One region of the Colwellia sp. BRX8-5 genome, then DNA from elsewhere that is predicted to be linked to it. Evidence: riboswitches for the same ligand, from Rfam matches in the RefSeq annotation. Region 1 holds a riboswitch; the other holds the start of a gene.

Region 1 (4,603 bases):
ACTTACGCTGCCCTCACGCCAAATATGAAAGGTTTTGAAGCGGCTGTAGCGGTTAATGCCAGCGAAGTTGCCATTTTTGGCGCGGCCTCTGAAGCGTTTAGTCAAAAAAACATTAACTGTTCAATTGCTGAAAGCCTTGAGCGATTTGAACCGATAATGGCTGCAGCCAAAAAATTAAACATTCCGGTACGAGGCTATGTTTCTTGTGTTGTCGGTTGTCCTTACGAGGGTGAAGTATCACCAGAAAAAGTGGCTGAAGTGGCTGAAAAACTTTACCAAATGGGCTGTTATGAAATATCGCTTGGCGATACGGTTGGTGTAGGCACACCTGTTAATGTACAGAAGATGTTACAAGCGGTTAGTGCCCGTGTACCTAAGGCTAAACTAGCGGTTCATTTTCATGATACCTATGGTCAGGCGTTAACTAACATTTACACCGCTTTACAAAATGGTATTGCCGTTATTGATAGTGCCATTGCTGGATCGGGTGGTTGCCCTTATGCTAAGGGCGCTTCAGGTAATGTTGCCACTGAAGATGTGGTTTATTTACTCAATGGTTTAGGTATTAATAGCGGTATTAATTTAGATAAATTAGTCCATGCCGGTTGGTTTATCAGTGATAAATTAGGTAAAACCCCGGCATCTAAAGTTTCTAATGCCTACCGTGCACAGTAATAAATATAATAATAAATGACGATGTATGATAAATACTCTATAGAAATAAATGTAATGAGGATTAAATAATGGCCGGATTTGACAAAGTAGTAGCAAGCTATGAAGAAGCGATGGCAGGACTTGAAGACGGCATGACCGTTATCTCGGGTGGCTTTGGTTTATGTGGTATCCCAGAAAATCTAATTAGTGAAATAAAGCGCAAAGGCACTAAAGCATTAACGATGGTTTCAAATAACTGTGGTGTCGATGATTTCGGTTTAGGTGTGTTACTGCAAGACCGTCAAATCAAAAAAATTGTTGCATCATATGTTGGTGAAAACGCTGAATTTGAACGTCAAATGATGAATGGTGAATTAGAAGTAGAACTCACACCACAAGGCACTTTAGCTGAAAAAATGCGAGCTGGTGGTGCTGGTATACCTGCTTTTTTTACGGCAACAGGTTATGGAACACCGGTAGCAGAAGGTAAAGAAGAGCGTGAAATAGACGGTAGAATGTATATCCTTGAGCCCGCAATTAAAGGTGACTTTGCAATTGTTAAAGCCTGGAAAGCCGACCGTTACGGTAATTTGGTTTTTAGAAAAACAGCACGTAACTTTAATCCTATGGCAGCAACGGCAGGCAAAATTACCGTCGTTGAAGTTGAAGAGATAGTTGAACCTGGCGAGCTAGACCCAGACCAAATCCATACACCAGGTATCTATGTTAATCGATTGATTTTAGGTACATTTGAAAAACGCATTGAACAACGAACTGTTCGTACTGCTCAGTCATAAATAATTCCGGAGACTAAACAATGGCTTTAACAAGAGAACAGCTAGCACAACGTGTAGCACAAGAATTACAAGACGGTTATTACGTTAACTTAGGTATAGGTATTCCAACGTTAGTTGCTAACTATATTCCTGCGGGAATAGAAGTGATGCTTCAATCTGAAAATGGTTTACTTGGCATGGGACAGTTTCCCACCGAAGACGAAATTGATGCAGATTTAATTAATGCCGGTAAACAAACGGTCACGATGGCAAAAGGTGCCTCTATCTTTGATAGTGCCGAGTCATTCGCAATGATACGTGGCGGACATGTCGACTTAACAGTACTAGGTGCCTTTGAGGTCGATGTAAACGGTAACATTGCTTCATATATGATCCCAGGCAAGCTGATTAAAGGTATGGGCGGTGCTATGGATTTAGTTGCGGGTGCTGACAATATTATTGTTACTATGACTCACGCTTCTAAACATGGTGTTTCAAAACTTTTATCTAACTGCACTTTACCGTTAACAGGTAAGGGTTGTATTAAAAGAGTACTCACTGATTTAGCCTTTATCGAAATTAAAGATGGCAAGTTTCATTTATTAGAGCGAGCACCAGGGGTCAGTATTGAGGAAATAATAAAACTCACTGAAGGTGAATTAATTGTTCCTGAGCATGTCCCTGAAATGAAATTTTAATAACCTAGCGGCATATTAATCATACGATTAAATAAAAAAAGAGCTTTAGCTCTTTTTTTTTACTCTATATTTTAACATTACATTAAAGTTCACTTAATGGTTTTGATAGTCACCATTCGATTAAGCACATGTTCTATTTGAAAAAAAATTGATAAAAGTGTTTTTTTTATTAAATTTCTTTACGCATGTCACTAGCGTATTACACATTTTTCTTGCATTTATTGGCTCAATTCGCAATACTAAAAGGGACAAAGAAAAGGCAAAACACGTGAAATCGTGTTACGCAAAACCACCGGTCTAAGGGATTTATGTTTTATATATAAATTCTATGACAGCGGAGTCACCTCGTTATACAAGGTACATCCCGTGGTTTTTTCCTTTACTAACTAAATTAATTACAAGGTTACTAAAATGAAAAAATTATTACTAGCTTCTACCATCACTATTTTAACATTAACGTCTGTTGTATCGGCGCCGAAAGCACAAGCTGCTGACATCGCTCAAAGCGTTTGCCAGTATGTAGCTGCAGACGACAAGAAACGCATGCGTTCGTTCTTAAAAACGAATAGATTAAAAATTCGCACTATCTTTCATGGTATTGAGTGTAATGGACAGAATCTGTTGGCGTTTGCATCGTCTAATGGTTCAGTTAAAACAGGTTCTTTGATGATTTCAAAGTTACCAAAGAAAGTTGTTTCTGAAAACTTAGCTATTTTGCAAACCGGATCGCAACCATTGATAGACGCAGCTAACGAACGCGTTAGCAGCTAAACTTATTTTTTAGTAGATGTTATTTGTTCAATCAAGTGTACTGTTTTACTAGATAATAATTCTATGTCATTTTAAAAAGCCTGCTTCTGCAGGCTTTTTTTTGCCTTAGTCATTTCAATCTATTTTTTGACTCGTTAAGCTAGCACCAGGTTAAAAAACTGATTACACTTAAGTTATACGAAGAAGACTGCGATATACATGTTGAATAAAAGAAGTTATAAAGACAGTAAGAATGCTTTAGTACTTACTGGCGGTGGCGCTCGAGCGGCTTATCAAGTAGGTGTGCTTTCTGCCATATCAAAATTTGTCCCTAGAAATCATGGCATCCCCTTTCCCATTATATGTGGCACCTCTGCTGGTGCTATAAATACCACAGCGCTAGCCTGTTATTCTTCATGCTTTCATTTGGGGGTAAAAAAATTAGAATGGGTTTGGAAGAATATTAATACCAGTCGAATATACCATAGTGATGGTATTCGGGTTTTCTCACATTTGGCGAAAGGTATGCTGGCAAGTTTCCAAGCAGATTATGCCAATAAAAGTGCGCGTAGTTTACTAAACAACGCGCCACTTCGTGACTTACTGAATATGGTGGTCGACTTTAAACGTATCGACACCAATATTTTACGTGGCTATTTATCTGCAGTTTCTATTACTGCATCAAGTTACAGTAATGGCGATTCAATTAGTTTTTATCAATCTGATGAGTCTATTTCTCCTTGGTTTCGCGCTAAACGTCGTGGTGAGCCTTGCCAAATTAATAGTGAGCACTTAATGGCTTCTGCCGCTATTCCCCTTGTGTTTCCTTCAATCAAAATTCGCCAAGAGCATTATGGTGATGGGTCTATACATCAACTTTCACCGTTAAGCCCTGCGATACACTTAGGTGGAGAAAATTTGTTTATTGTTGGTGTTGATCAACCTAAAGCACCACTTCATAGTAAAGTGAATAATCCTCATCCTCCGACAACCTCTACTGTTGCCGGTCATTTACTTGATACTATTTTCTCAGATACATTACACAGCGATATTGAACGTCTAGAACGAATTAATGAAACAATAAAACTTATACCACCAGAACTTAGAAAAGAAAAAGATGGTTTAAAACCGATATCATCATTTCTCCTTAATCCCAGTCATGACTTTAATGCCATGGCCGTAGAGTATTTTTCAGACCTACCACTATCGATACGTTTATTATTACGCAGCGTAGGTATCTCTAATGACTCTGAATCAAGTATTGTTAGTTATTTATTATTTGAAAAAAATTATTGTCGGCAGTTAATTAAACTGGGATTTGAAGATGCTATGGAGCAAGAGACTGCGATTAGAAAATTTTTATCTCTTGAATAGCGATCCATTGCTAAAGTAATAAAGTAAACGCCTTGTTGAACAAGGCGTTTATTGGCTTAGTACACTGCGGACAACCAAGAAAAAATTCCCCCTCTCTTGGATGAAATGTCCTGCTCGTTATACTCATCTAGACCTAACAACACTGCGGACAACCAAGAAATAAGTTACCCCTCTCTTGGATAAAATGTCCTGCTCGTTATACTAATCTAGACCTAACAACACTGCGGACATCCAAGAAAAAGTTACCCTCTCTTGGATGAAATGTCCTGCTCGTTATACTCATCTAGACCTAACAACACTGCGGCAATCAAGAAAAAACTCCCCCCTCTCTTGGATGAAATGTCCTGCTCG
Region 2 (4,603 bases), on a different contig from region 1:
GTGCGGGTATAAATTGTTCTGCCTATCATGCTGGCATGGAAACAGAGATGCGCAATATTGTCCAAGACGGTTTTGCCAAAGATAATATTCAAGTGGTTATTGCCACCGTAGCTTTTGGATTGGGCATCAATAAATCAAATATCCGCTTTGTGATTCATTTTGAACCTCCAAGAACACTCGAGTCATATTATCAAGAGATTGGCCGTGCTGGCCGAGACGGTTTAGCGGCAGAAGCGTTATTTTTGTATGATGAAAAAGATGTAGAACGCATTACCAAGTATATAGCTGATGGTGATAATGAAGAAAGGGTGAACGTTGAACAACAGCGTTTTCAAGCGTTAAAAGGTTTTATTGAAGCTCAAACCTGCCGTCGACAAGTTGTACTTAATTATTTTGCAGAATTTACCACTAAAAAATGTGGTAACTGTGATATTTGTTTAGATCCACCCACTCAATTTGACGCTACTGAAGCGGCACAAAAAGTCTTATCTTGTGTGTTTCGTATCCAGCAACAAGGTGATATTGAACATGTTGTGCAAGTGCTCAGAGGGGAGTTAACCGAAAAAGTTAGGCAACTGCAGCATGAAAAAGTGTCAACTTTCGCTATCGGTAAAAGTAAAACTCCGGGATATTGGTTTGCTATTATTAGACAATTGATTCATTTGGGATTTTTACAGCAAGATATTTCTCAACAATCTGCGTTATTTTTAACACAAGCATCGCGCTCGGTGTTGAAAGGGGATGAACCCTTAATGTTAGCTTCACCAAGGTTGCAAAAAGCGAGTTATTGGCAACAAGATAAAACCGATAAACGTTATGACCGTGTCTTATTTGTTAAATTAAGAAGTTTGCGTAAAACGATTGCAGATGCAGAGGATATTGCGCCATTCATTGTTTTCAATGATGCAACGTTGTCAGAGCTTGCGCGTATAAAGCCAAAAACATCACAACAAATGCTAAATATTAATGGTATTGGTGATACAAAACTTGCCCGTTATGGACATGACTTTTTGCAAGTTATTCAACAGCATAATGCTTAAAAAAAAACGCTCAATTGAGCGTTTTTTAATATTATTTTTGATGAACCAGGTTCAACAATAACTACTGAGTTTATTTTAAACTAGCGTAATAAGCCGAAATATTTGCGATATCTTCATCACTTAAACCCATAGCCATAGGTCCCATAACAGGATCTTTACGTTTACCCGCTTTAAAGTCTTTCAACTGTTTAGCAAGATAAGCTTCTTTTTGACCAGCAAGGTTTGGGTACATAGGTACCGCAGAGATACCAGCAGCACCATGACAAGCAGCACACATACCAGTTTTTGCTTTACCAGCAGCAGCATCACCAGCAAAAACAGGAGACGCCATCATTAAAGTAGCAGCAACAGCTAAAGTAATTTTTTTCATAAATTATTTCTCTCTTAGTCGTTAGGAATTTTACACTGCATTCAGTATATGAGAAAACAAGGAGGCTGTCGTCGACTATTTTTAGCTAAGCACTCGCAATGTAATCTTCTTTGATTTACCACCGAGTATATTAAGATTATTACCGATTATATTGAGTAAAGTTGGGCATACTATCACTGATATTATTTATTGAAATGAAAATATCAGCGAGAGAAAAATGTCATCAAGCAAAAAGAATCTTGTTGAGCGATTAAGAACTTAATGTATTATTTTTTTTGTATAAATCGGGTAGTAACAGACGTGATTTTTTTAAGATACTGCTGGCATTTTCAGCAATATTAAAGGTGTCTACACCAGTAGACAATGTCATTTGAGGTAATCTAATACCAGACTTACTACTAACAAAGCGAAGCTTTTCAACGCCATGTGTTATTTTACTGGCAATTTCTCGAGCACTTTCTTTGTCAATATCAGGTAACAGAATTAAAAATTCATCGCCACCTGAACGTATTGGTAGACCGCTGCCATCAACATAACTACTCACTTTACTGGCTATTTTTGATAAGAGAACATCACTTATTAAATGACCGAATTGCAGATTAACTTCTGAAATTTGATCAACACAGACGACAATTGCGGCAACTTGCCGACTTGGATCTTCTGTTAGCCATAAATCTAAATGCTTAGACATAGCTTTACGATTATAAAGACCGGTAAGTGGATCCATGTAAATTTCTTCACGTACTTCTTTTAATTCAACTTTTAACGCCTGGGTCTTTTTACGGGTAAAAGAAATATGTTCAGCAAATTTTTGTTGGTGTAGTTTAAAGGCTTTAGATGCCTGGCGAATACTATTTACCGCAACGACTATTTTTTCTTTATCGGCAGATTGTAGATCAGAAATATTGCTGTCTAGCGTGGTAATAAGTTTATTAATACTCTGCGATGATTTTTGGCTGTTTTTTTCAACATGGGTGACAACGTCATCAAGGTCGTCAATGAGTTCATCTCTGAATTTACTTTGGCCTAAAATGAATTGACGATAGTTTTCTTCAATGAAAAAATCATCAAGCTTTTTACCCGTGGCAAGTTTATTTTCAATGGCAGTATTAAGAAGAATGTTTTTTTTATTAATATATTCGTAGCTAACTGAATAATTAATTGGGCTGACAGGTAAAAACCATCGCTGTAATTGTTTTACGGCCATGTTCATTTTTAGTTCAGCTTGTTTTATGGAATCATGATACTTCATTGTTCCATCTCAATTTTTACACCCAATTAACAATATCAATAGACCATTTTCTAGTATAAACAAGTAAAGTACCACATATATTTTTTGTCTATAAAAAACATATATTTAGTTATATAGTATTTTAAATGAAGGTAATATATGACAGAAAATAATTAAAAAGAAGGGAAGGACCGCAAAGTATACCGAAAGCAAACTGTTCAAAATAAAGACAAGCCCCCACTATATCTATACTTGGCAGTTCCGCTATCCTAGGTTTCCCCTTAGACCGGTAACTTTGCGTCTCTAGCTTTCACTAGATTTGCCCTTTTCGAGTTTTAGAAACTCTAAATTCATTATAAGCGTTGAACTATGCTTGTAAACCTTTATTATGAATAATTTGTTGAACCGTAACGAAAGCCTATAAGTAATAGATAAATTTATAGGTTATGGCTGATCACTCTACTGATCATTAGATAAAGGATTTTAGTTAATAATGCCCTGTAAACTGTTGTTGATCCTTTGTTTTTTTATAGCCCCTTTATTTTGTTTTGCCAATGATGCTTTAAACGTTGAGCAAAACATTAAAGATGTTGAACGCTATTTTTTACAAGACGCTGAAAACCTTCCCTACGAAGAGATCATTACACTTTCAAAAAAAATTTTGGGGTCTCAAGAAAATTATACCGTCCAAATTCGTGGGAAAACCTTCATCCTTCTTGCTGATGTTGCCAATAATAAAGGTGAAAATAGCGAAGCATTTCATTTTGCGCAAGATGGAATTTCTCTGCAAGGACTCGAACCAGCCATAAAGTTTAATTTATTACTGAAAGTTGCAGATGGCTATTTTTTACAGGAGAAGTATGAGCAAACTCAAAATATAGCAACCAATGTCATTTTAATGGCAGATTCTCCACAAGTGCTAAAATATCGTTTAATTGCTTTGAGTTATCGAGCTGTTACCTATGCGTTGCAAAATAAAAACGATTTATCGATGAATGATCTTAATCAAGTTAAGGTGCTGATTTCGGTAAATCCTCAGTATGAGGATCACCTTTGTCTTTTAGAAATTTTAGCAACGGCATATTATTATTTAGGCGATTATCAAACATCGCTAACCATGCAAAATAAGCTATTAACGTTAAAATTTGATTTAGACAAACTGGCTAATATTGACCAAACTTATTTACACTTAGGCCGTGCTTATTTTCAGTTAAATTTATTTGATGATGCTTACAATGCTTTTTGGGAAGCACAAAAACACGGCAAAAATAAAAATGCTCCAATTAGTGCTGCCTATGCTGAATTAGGATTGGCAGAGGTGTTATTAAAGCAGGGAGAATTTAGTGACTCACATAATTGGCTATTATCAGCCAGTGCTACATTTAATGAAAAGAGCTTAAATAAGCCTTATTTAACCTCGTTAATTCTATTAGCAGAGACCTCAAGTCTATTAAACAATAAAGCTGTATATCAACATTACCTTCAATTAGCTGAATTAACTGCTAAACACATAAAGCTATCAAAAAAGCAGGCTAAATTATTACTTTTATTAAGTCATATGTATCAGCAAAACGGTGATTATAAAAATGCGTTAATGGCCCATAAAAATTATCTTGAATTACTTCAACAGTTTCAGAAAAAGGCTGAGCCCTCATTAATTATTGACTCCAGTCAAATGTTAAGTGCAAATGATAAAAGTCGAAATTTAATCCTGAATCTCGCTGAACAGAGTAAGTTACAAACTCAATTCAGTGCAAAATTTATCGCGCAAAAAGAGGTTATATATTTATTGATTGTGATCGTTATTCTATTAGTCATTACGTTGGTTTTTTTTGGATTAAGACAAAGAACGTTGCGCTTAAATCAAGTATACGATGAAGTGGAACAGCCATTATCTTATTTGGTAACGCCCTCCCAAACGAAAAGAAATTATCAAGTGAATTATAAAATGGCGAGGAAATA

The links. Region 1 has a riboswitch for cyclic di-GMP ahead of H4J62_RS17415 (DUF3718 domain-containing protein). Riboswitches for the same ligand answer to the same signal wherever they lie in the genome.
Region 2: it holds a riboswitch for cyclic di-GMP, as region 1 does, so the genes downstream of both, H4J62_RS16080 (GGDEF domain-containing protein) here and H4J62_RS17415 (DUF3718 domain-containing protein) in region 1, are expected to answer to the same signal.

The regions. Positions count from the first base shown of each region.
Region 1 is NZ_JACGVR010000037.1:18,606-23,208, forward strand. It holds gene H4J62_RS17400 (hydroxymethylglutaryl-CoA lyase) at 1-675, shown strand, start outside; gene H4J62_RS17405 (CoA transferase subunit A) at 744-1,451, shown strand; gene H4J62_RS17410 (3-oxoacid CoA-transferase subunit B) at 1,472-2,128, shown strand; cyclic di-GMP riboswitch class I at 2,377-2,476, shown strand; gene H4J62_RS17415 (DUF3718 domain-containing protein) at 2,540-2,899, shown strand; gene H4J62_RS17420 (patatin-like phospholipase family protein) at 3,098-4,252, shown strand.
Region 2 is NZ_JACGVR010000030.1:39,992-44,594, forward strand. It holds gene recQ (DNA helicase RecQ) at 1-1,040, shown strand, start outside; gene H4J62_RS16075 (cytochrome c) at 1,111-1,410, opposite strand; gene H4J62_RS16080 (GGDEF domain-containing protein) at 1,661-2,662, opposite strand; cyclic di-GMP riboswitch class I at 2,893-2,975, opposite strand; gene H4J62_RS16085 (hypothetical protein) at 3,135-4,603, shown strand, end outside.